DNA from 3 places in the Kocuria sp. cx-455 genome. Region 1 is predicted to be linked to each of the others. Evidence: riboswitches for the same ligand, from Rfam matches in the RefSeq annotation. Region 1 holds a riboswitch; each other region holds the start of a gene.
The links. A riboswitch is a leader RNA that binds a small molecule or an ion and turns the genes downstream of it on or off. The one in region 1 is predicted to bind S-adenosylmethionine.
Positions count from the first base shown of each region.

Region 2: linked by a shared signal. The riboswitch ahead of AC3ENJ_RS05150 (hypothetical protein) and the one ahead of AC3ENJ_RS04230 (MetQ/NlpA family ABC transporter substrate-binding protein) in region 1 are both predicted to bind S-adenosylmethionine.
Region 3: linked by a shared signal. The riboswitch ahead of AC3ENJ_RS11015 (methylenetetrahydrofolate reductase) and the one ahead of AC3ENJ_RS04230 (MetQ/NlpA family ABC transporter substrate-binding protein) in region 1 are both predicted to bind S-adenosylmethionine.

Region 1 is NZ_JBYIPM010000002.1:76,727-79,962, forward strand. It holds gene AC3ENJ_RS04225 (methionine ABC transporter ATP-binding protein) at 1-534, opposite strand, end outside; gene AC3ENJ_RS04230 (MetQ/NlpA family ABC transporter substrate-binding protein) at 531-1,415, opposite strand; SAM riboswitch class IV at 1,519-1,633, opposite strand; gene dxr (1-deoxy-D-xylulose-5-phosphate reductoisomerase) at 1,666-2,970, opposite strand; gene AC3ENJ_RS04240 (GlsB/YeaQ/YmgE family stress response membrane protein) at 3,061-3,236, opposite strand, start outside.
Region 2 is NZ_JBYIPM010000002.1:287,582-290,817, forward strand. It holds gene AC3ENJ_RS05145 (glycosyltransferase family 4 protein) at 181-1,335, shown strand; SAM riboswitch class IV at 1,432-1,573, shown strand; gene AC3ENJ_RS05150 (hypothetical protein) at 1,594-1,890, shown strand; gene AC3ENJ_RS05155 (hypothetical protein) at 1,994-3,236, opposite strand, start outside.
Region 3 is NZ_JBYIPM010000007.1:6,827-10,062, forward strand. It holds gene metE (5-methyltetrahydropteroyltriglutamate--homocysteine S-methyltransferase) at 1-269, opposite strand, end outside; gene AC3ENJ_RS11015 (methylenetetrahydrofolate reductase) at 399-1,394, opposite strand; SAM riboswitch class IV at 1,437-1,554, opposite strand; gene AC3ENJ_RS11020 (fructosamine kinase family protein) at 1,702-2,562, shown strand; gene AC3ENJ_RS11025 (MarR family winged helix-turn-helix transcriptional regulator) at 2,668-3,195, shown strand; gene AC3ENJ_RS11030 (polyprenyl synthetase family protein) at 3,192-3,236, shown strand, end outside.

The DNA of each region.
Region 1 (3,236 bases):
GTCCGCGAGCAGCAATTCCGGGTTGGACGCCAAGGCGCGTGCAATGCCCACCCGCTGCTTCTGACCGCCCGACAGTTGTTCCGGGTAGTTCTTCGCCCGGTCCGTGAGCCCCACGAAGGCCAGCAGTTCCGTGACCCGTTGGGCGCGTTCCTCGGGCTTCCACCCGGCGCGTTTGAGCGGATACTCGATATTGCCCGCCACGGTACGCGAATTGAACAAGTTGAACTGCTGGAAGATCATGCCGATCTTGCGACGAATCGGGGCCAGCTGAGTCTCGGACTTGCCGTCCACCCGGTTGCCCGCCACTTCCAACGATCCGGAGCTGATGGGCTCCAGGCCGTTGATCAGACGGACCAAGGTGGACTTGCCGGCACCGGAGTACCCGATCACGGCGAAGATCTCGCCCTTGGTGATGTCCAGGGTCACGGTGTCCACGGCGTTGACCACGCGAGGAGCCCGCTTGGATCCGCCGGTGTAAACCTTGCTCACATCCCGGAAGCGCACCAGGGTACGCTCACTGGATTCGGCAATCACTGGGTCTGTTCCTTCAGATCTTCCTGGTACCGCGTCAAGAGGTCCTTGAGTTCCTGCTGGTCGACCTCGGTCGGTACAGCAGTACCCTTGCTCTCCTCGTCCTCGGCCTTCAAGACCTTGGGATCGTAGTAGAAGCTCGCGACCTTCTTGAGGGTCTCGTTGTCCGCGTTGGCCTCGGTGGCGGCGAAAATGTTGTCGAAGACCTTGGCGCTGTCCTGCGTGGGGTCATCCGAGGCAAGGGCGGACTTCGGATCAATGTCGGCGCGGCCCAGGAAGTCGTTGTTGATCACGGACGCGGCCACGGAATCCATGGATAGAACGGTCTGCTCGGCGGATACCGGGCGGACGGAGACCTTGGACTTCTCGGTGTCGATATCGCCTTCGGTCGGGGCGATCGTGTCCTTGGTGAATTCCACCAGGCCCTCTTGCTTCAACAGGTTCAACGCGCGGCCCAGGTTGATGGAGTCGTTGGGGATCGCGATCTCGTCGCCGTCCTTGATCTGGTCCAGGGAGTCGTACGTGCTGGAGTACATGCCCAGCGGGTAGATCGCGGTGGAACCGACCGGGGTGATGGTGTCCCCGGAGTTGTTGTTGTAATCCGCAAGGTAGGCGATGTGCTGGAACCAGTTCATGTCCACATCGCCGCTCTTGGTGGCGGGGTTCGGCTGGTTGTAATCGCTGAAGTCCACGTATTCCACGGTGATGTCGTTCTCCGCAGCGACTTCCTTGAGGGCGTCGTGCGCGGGTTCCGAACCGACAATGCCAATGGTGATGGTGCCGTCTGCAGCGGGATCGGAGGATTCAGAGTCTCCGCCGCACGCGGTCAGGGTGAGGCCAAGGGTGGTGGCCAGCGCAAGGGGGATCAAACGGTGAGATCGCACGATGTGCCTTTCCGAGGAGTGGAATGTTCTGGGCGGTCAACAGTGAAAGGCGGTGCATTCCAGGACACACCGCAGTCGCAGGGCTCGTGCTGGGTGATTCGGAAATCCGCACTTGCCGGGAGCTACGTTAACCGCGGCCGGATGGTCATCTGGGGCACCCCGCTACGGGAGAGGGTTGCCGTCCGGCCAGCCAGAGCTTGACGCCGGATCTCGTCATCCACGGTCCATCCTAACACGGGGTCGACGGTAGTCAGCGAGCGCTGAAACGCTGCGCAATCAACTGGTCCGCCCGGTTCCTGGCCCAGTCCTCGGCACCCAGGACGTCCTCGAGCCGCGGGGACTTTTCACCCTCGTGTTCATCAACCACTGCCGCGACAATGTCCACGATGGTCGTGAAGTTCACCTCACCGCGGTGGAAGGCGTACACGGCCTGTTCGTTGGCCGCGTTGAACACCGCCGGCCAGGTGCCGCCCAGCTTCCCGGCGTGCTTCATCAGCTCGATGGCGGGGAACGCCTCGGCGTCGAGTGGCTCGAAGGTCCATTGCGCCGCGTGCGTCCAGTCGCACGACGCCGCCGCGCCGGTAATTCTGTGGGGCCACCCCACCCCTAAGGCAATGGGCAGTCGCATGTCCGGCGGTGATACCTGAGCCAGTGTGGAGCCGTCCACGAACTGGACCATGGAGTGCACCACGGACTGTGGGTGCACCGTCACGTCGATCCGCTCCAGGGCCACGTCGAACAACAGGGATGCTTCCAGCACCTCCAGCGCCTTGTTGACCATGGTGGCGGAGTTGGTCGTGACCATCACCCCCATGTCCCACGTGGGGTGTTTCAGCGCCTCCTGGGGCGTGACCGTGGTGAGTTGCTCCCGTGACATCCCGCGGAAGGGCCCGCCCGACGCGGTGAGGATCAAGCGGTCGACTTCGTTGGAGCGGCCTCCCCGCAGCGCCTGCGCCAGAGCCGAGTGCTCGGAATCGACCGGGATCAGCGCGGTCTCCAGGCCCGTGGCGGCCGCCGCCCGTTTGACCAGCGGACCACCCGCGATGAGGGACTCCTTGTTGGCCAGTGCCACGGGCGTCCCCGCGCGTAGTGCGGCGAGCGTGGGAGCCAACCCGATGGACCCGGTAATTCCGTTGAGCACCACGTCACAGTCCGAGTGTTCCGCCACGCGCGTCGCGGCTTCGGGCCCGTGGAAGATCTCGGGGGTGAAACCCGCCAGGCCCTCCCCCGAGGCTCGCTGCGCAATGAGCTCCTTTAGCTGCCGTGCGTGCTCGCCCGTGCCACTGGTCCCGACCGCGGCCACACGTTCTCGGACGGCCTGCTCCGCCAGCACCGGCAGGTTGGACGTCCCCGCGGCCAAGGCAGTGACCGACAGCGGCGGGTGCCCCGCAGCGGCGTCGTTACCGCCCGGTCGCCGCAGCCCGCGCGCGGAGGCGACGACGTCGAGCGCTTGCGTACCAATGGAACCCGTGGAACCCAGAATGACCACGCGCCGGGGATGCTCGCGAGTGGCGCTGTCGAATTCGGGGGTCATGGTCAGGGGTGCGTCAGACATGGTCACCAGTATCTCGTGGAAGGAAAGAGCTCGGGACAGACAACAAGGGCGCCACCCGGAGGTGACGCCCTTGTTCAGTGATGCCGTGGATCAGCGACGAGCGCCCTTGCGGCCGGTCACTGCACCGTAGATGAACAGCACGATGAGTGCGCCCACGACTGCGGTGATGATGGTTCCGATGTCGAACACCGAATCCAAGGATCCAATGCCCACCAGGCTGCCCAGGAAGCCGCCCACGATGGCACCGATGATGCCCAGGATGATGG
Region 2 (3,236 bases), 210 kb from region 1:
CCGGGGTCATTGTTTCGACGGCGCTGCGACCGCTCGCGAACCCCGGACAGGGTGCTGGAAAAGGTGGGGAAGTTCATCGCCCCCCATCTTTCCACGTCCCCACCGGAGTTGGCCCAGACTTCACCGACAGGTCACCGGGGCTTGGACGTCCGGTGACCCGACCGGGCCATCGTGTTAACCGTGAAAATCGCAGTGGTTGCCGAACAATTCCTCCCCCACGTCAACGGCGTAACGCATTCCGTGGTGCGAGTCCTGGACTACCTTCGGGCGCAAGGCCACGAAGCCATGGTCATTGCCCCGTCCTACGACAAGTTCAGCACGTTGGGTTCCGTGGCCACCCTCGACGGTGTCAGGGTCCAACGCATTGCATCCATTCCGCTTGCCGGATACCCGGACGTGCGGGTGGCCAGCTGCACTGTGGCCCGCATGCAACGAATCCTGACCCGTTTCCAACCGGACGTCGTTCACGTTGCCTCACCCTTCGTCCTGGGGTGGCAGGCCATTCAAGCCGCCAAGAACCTGGGATTACCGTGCGCCGCCGTGTACCAGACGGACATCCCCGGATACGCGGCGCGGTACGGCGCGCCCGTTCTGGAAAACGTGTTGTGGAGCCATGTGCGAAACATGCATAATTCCTCGACCGTGACCCTGGCACCGTCAACGGCCGCCATTTCGCAGCTGCATGCCCACGGTGTGCAGCGCGTGCGCATGTGGCGGCGCGGGGTGGACACTCGCCGGTTCGATCCCGCCCGCCGCGATCAGGACTGGCGCGAACGCGTGGGCGGCGGGCGCAAGCTCGTGGGCTACGTGGGTCGTCTGGCACCCGAGAAGCAGGTTCAGGACCTCGTGGTGCTGGACTCGCTGCCCGACACCCGGTTGGTGATCATCGGGTCGGGACCGGAGAAGGAGATGTTGCGCCTCATGCTTCCCAACGCGTACTTCGCGGGCTTCCTGGACGGTGACGCACTGGCCACCGCCATGGCCTCCCTGGACGTGTTCGTCCACTCCGGTGAACACGAGACCTTCTGCCAGACGATCCAGGAAGCCATGGCCAGCGCGGTTCCCGTGGTGGCGGTGGGTCGAGGAGGGCCCGTGGACCTTGTCGATTCATCCCGCAACGGTTGGCTGTACAAGCCCGGCGACACCGAGATGCTCCGCGCTCGCGTGGTGGATCTCGTGGGTGACAACGCTAAACGCGCCGCCTTCTCCCGCACCGCGTACGACTCCGTGCAGACCCGCACGTGGACCGCCGTGTGTGATCAGCTCATGGATCACTATGCACGGGCACGAACCATTGCCTCGCGCGCGCGCAGGTTGTCCACAACATCGCCGTGATCCGTGGTGCACAAACGATTCGTTGGTTAACTTTTGGTGACGTTATGTGACATTCCCTGGTTTACCACGCCGTCGACCCGCTACGCTCGAATCCAGCTTCACGAGATGCGCTCTGGCGCGCGGTGTTAACACCGCGCGCCCGTTGGGCTCCAACCCGGCGCGCGCCAACCCTCGGTTCAGGGGTGGTTTGGATGACGAAGCGGCTGTGGCGCAACCGCGTGCGCAGCAAGAGCCTTTCTGTATGAAAGCACAACACTGATGAAGAACATTCAACAACTACGCGCAACGACCGAGTCCTCTCGAGAACAATGGGTTGACGTCACCGTCGACATCGACCCCGACCACCACGTGGTGCGTCTCACGGACTCCAATGGGGACGTTCATGAATACCTGAGCGGCAACGTTCGCGCCCTGGTTCACGCAACCGCCCACAATCGCGGCCGCGCCCAGTGGTGCGAGAAGTACCGTCAGCTCCTGGTTCCCGGAGCGTCCAACGTTTCCGGCGGTGTTCCGTTCTACAAATTGGAACCGAAACCGGTGGCGCTCAGCGCCTGATCGGGACCGAACGTGCTGAGGCCCCGCACCATTGGATGGTGCGGGGCCTCAGTCGTGTATTCACACCGTGCCTAGTGCGCGGGCGAATCATGATCAACGATTCTCAGGCCAGCAGTTTGGCCACCAATGCGCTCGCGAACTCCTCGGAGATGTCCCCGTAGTTCAAGGAGAAGTCCTCGTCCACCTTGGTCGGCAGCAGACCGGAACACAGCACCGCGGCCCGGCCGTAAAGCCCCGGCAACTCCGCGCCGATCGGCACGGACACCAACTGCAGCTCCGAATCGTAACTGACCAACGGTGCCCCGTTGTCCCGAGCGGCCAGGTGCTTACCCAGTGCGGAGGACACCGGGCGGGCGTGGCCCGAAGCGACGTCGGCCTCGGTGCGGAACGCGTAACGGGTGCGATGGTGGTGATTGATGCGGAACAGCCCCGCCTGGTTACGGTCCTCCGTGGCCTCCCATGTGGCGTCTTCGGGAACGAAGTGCTCGGCCACGCCGTTGTACTGCATCTCGATCAGCGGCAACGATTCCACGACCGAAGACAGGGGTGGCAATGTGTCGAGCATGACGGGTCCCGCCTCGTAAACCACATCGCACGCGCCATGGGGAAGCTCGTCACGCAGAGCATCCAGGTCCACGTCCTGCAACAGCGTGGTTGCGTGGTCCTCGGGCGAGAGCACCACGACCTCCGCGCCCAGCGATTCCGCGATGCCCGTCACCGTTTCCTCCTGCTCCGCACGCCAGCCGCCGGTGAGCAACACGGAACCATCCACCAACTGTGTCAGCGCGGGTGAGCACACCTGCCAGCGACGTACGGTCCAGCTGCCGTCGCGAATGACTTCCAGGAAACCCAGGGCCTGTAAATGCCCCACGAACCATTCTTCGAAGCGTTCGGAATCCTCGGCCTGGCGGGCGACGATCGACAGGCTCCCCCGTTTGCCGCCACCCAAAAACGTCAGCGCGTCCTTTAACGGTGCCCAGGACCCGGGATAGTCGCCGTAGTCGGGACCGATGAACTGCAAGGACTCCACCGAACCGGTCTGACCGACCGCGGACAGCTTGGTGAGCCGCCCGGGGTAGCGCTTGGTGAGCCCGCAACGGCGGCAGCGTCCGAAGATCCACGGCGCCTTGGCCTTGGGGTCCATGGGCGGCAGGATCACCTTGTGCTTGCCGGTGCTCAGGCACGATGGCCCCTCGGGTGCGGGAAGTTCATTGCTGCGCTCGGGGTGCATCAGACCCTCGGCCGAATGCCAGCCCGCGATCCCGGGGACCGTCACGTGCGGTGCGTCCGGCGCCAGTTCCACCGAGTCCATGTTGTCAAAGGAACCCTGCACGTATTCATCCGGC
Region 3 (3,236 bases), on a different contig from region 1:
GCACCCAGCGCCAGGGCGGTGTCCAGCGTCTGGTCCACGGCGAAGGTGTCGGACGGGACGGCGGAGGGCTCGCTGAGGCCCAGGTCCCGGAGGCGGCCCACGGTGCGCTCGCGCAGCTGGGTGAGGGTGTCCAGGACGGTCTGCGCGGGGTTCTCCGTGGGCTCGGACCAGTAGGCCTCCAGGGCCTTCTTGAGCTCGCGGTCGGGGCCGATCCGGGGGTATCCCAGGATGGTCGCGGCGGGGAACGAGGTCTTGGAAATGGCAGTCATTGGGGGTGCTCCTGAAGTAAAAGGGTGTGTTGTGGGAAGCCACGGTCGCTGGGACCGTAGCGAGAGGGTTCTGTCGGTAGGGTGGCGCGGTGTTGCTGTGGCTGCGGGGACACCGCAGCTGGGCTGTGGTCAGGCCGCGGAGGTGCTCCCGCGGAACTTGCGGGCGGCGTCGCGCACCCGGAGGTGGTCGAGAATGGCCAGCGGGGCGTCCGGCCGGTTGAACGTGAATAAGTGAAGGCCCGGGCAACCGAAGTCCAGTAGCTCGTCGATCAGGGTTAGCGTTGCCGCGATGCCCCGGCGACGCAGCTCGGCCGGATCGTCGGTGTTCAGGAAGGCGGTGATCCGCTCCGGGATCGGCACACCGGTCAGCTCGGCCATCCGACCCAAACGCTTGATGTCCGTCAGGGGCACCAGCCCGGCGACGATCGGGATGTGGATACCTTCCGAGCGCGCCCGTTCCAGGAACCGCACATAGTCCTGGGCGTCGTAAAGGACCTGGGTGATGGCGTAGTCGGCTCCGGCCCGCTGCTTGTCCCACAGTGCCGCCAGGTCCGCTTCGAAATCTCGGCCCTTGGCGGGCACGGGGTAGCAGGCCACGGACACCGAGACGGGGCGCTTACCGGGGCGCTCGCACGCCCCGAACATGCGTTCCTCGACCTCGCGGATCAGCTCGACCAGCTGCGATGCCCGATCGAAGCCACCCGGGTGGGTGGTCCACTCGCCACCACCCACGGGTGGATCGCCACGCAGGGCGAGAAGGTCGCGCACGCCGTCGTCGAGCAAATCCGTCACGGCGCGTTCCAGGCCGGCGCGGTCGGTGCCACCGCACGTCAAGTGGGCCACCGCGGGGGTCTTGGTCTGCTTCAGAAGGTGCCGCAGGGTTTCGCGGGACACCCCGTTGGCGCCGGAGTGACCGTGGGTCACGGAGAAGAAATCCGGACCGGCAGCGGCCATGGCGTCAATGTTGCGCCACACGGCCGCGGGATCGCGGGCGGGGTGCGGCGGGAACACCTCGAACGAGATCAGGGATTCGCGGCGCGGTCTGCGCACCAACCACGAGGTTCCCGTGGGCGGGCCGGTGGCGACGGTCTGCGTGGAGACCCGGGGTGTGGACAGGGCGGGCATAAAAATACCTCCGGCGGTTCTTGACGCCGGAGGTTGCTCCGTGCGCCGTACTTGCTCGCCGTGCGGTTGCGCGGCGGCCGGATCCTCATCTGGGGCACCCCGCTACGTGCTGGAGGGTTGCCGCCCGGTTAGCCAGAGCTTCACACCGGGACTCTTGATCCTTGTTGCGGAAGACACTAGCACAAGGTTTGGGCGGTGCACATCACACCCCGGAACGCGTGGACTCCATCGTGTGGTCCCGTGAGCGCGGGTCGTCGGTGTGGCAGGGGGCCCTGCGCATGTCGCGGGGATGGTGTAAAGAAGAACCATGGACCAGTTGCCCGAAGACCTCGTTGCCGACCTTGACGTCACGGGAGTGCGATCGCTGAGCGGTGGGGACACGGCCGCCGCGTATCGCCTGGACACCCCTGACGGGCCGTTGTTCGCCAAAACCATGCTCGACGCGCCGGCCGGTGTGCTCGAGTTGGAGGCGGCCGGCCTGGAAGCGCTCCGCGCGGCGGCACCGGCGGAGGTGTCCGTCCCCCGCGTGTTCCGCGTGAGCGATCAGGGTCTGGTCCTGGAATGGATCGACGAATCCAACGGCGCGGGCGGGTCCACGACCGAAGCCGAATGCGGCAGCGGCCTGGCCTGGATCCACCGCGCGGATGCGCCCCACTTCGGCGCCCTGGACCCCCAGCTGCCGCAGCGTATCGGCTCGTTCCCGGTGGATCTCTCACCCACCGACGACTGGGCCGATTTTCTCTTGCATCGCAGGATCGAACCGTTGCTACGCACGGCGGTCGACACGGGAAAACTGGACCCTGCGGCGTCGGACCTGTTGGCTGAACTGGCGCCCCGTGCGGCCGAACTGGCCGGGCCGGTCGAGCCGCCCAGTCTGCTGCACGGTGACCTGTGGGCCGGTAACAGGGTGATCGATGCCAACGGCCGCAACTGGCTGATCGACCCGTCCTCGTTCTACGGGCATCGTGAATACGACGTGGCCATGATGCTGCTGTTCGGCGGGTTCGGTGAAGCGTGCTTCACCGCCTACGACGAGGTCTACCCCCTGGCCGACGGTTGGCGCGAACGTGTCCCGTGGTACCAGGTGCCGCCGTTACTGGTGCACGCGATCCGTTTTGGTGGCGGCTACGGGAACGCCGTGCTGGATGCTCTGCAACGGGTGCGCTGAGGTGGAACCACCAGTCAGACACGCCTTGTCGCGTTGGACAGTTCACAGGCTTTTCAAGCATCATGGTGATCAACTTTTCTAATTCCTAGAATTTCGAGGTTCTTGATGGCTGAGTCGCGGTTCAGACCCGATGTCGTCAGCCCTCAAAGCCGCGAGCTGCGCCGCGTGGTGCGCGTCAATGACGACATCGGCTATCAGGTTCGCAGGATCATGGGTCTCAAGGAGACCGACTATCACGCGATGGCCATCTTGATGCGCCACCCCATGGGCCCCACCGAGCTGGCTCGCGCGCTTCACATCACCAGTGCGGCGGCCACGGCAGTGGTGGATCGATTGGTTCGGGCGGGGCACGCGGTGCGTGAGCCCCATCCCGATGACCGCCGCCGCATGATCATTCGGGCGGTGGACGCGTCCCGCGCCACGACCATGGAGCACGTGTACCCCATGATGAGCATGGTCGAGGAAGAACTGGAGAAGCTCGATGAGCGCGGGCGTGCCGCGGTCCTGTCTTTTCTCACGGGAACCGCGGCCAGTATGGAGAGCTACCGCGACGAACTCCGGGATCGACCCACCCGGGCCGCGCAACCGGCGGATCCCGGGGAACCCCTGGCAACCGGGGAGGAGCGCGCATGAGCTCTTCACGGTTGACCGAAACCCATCAGCCTTTTCCCGTG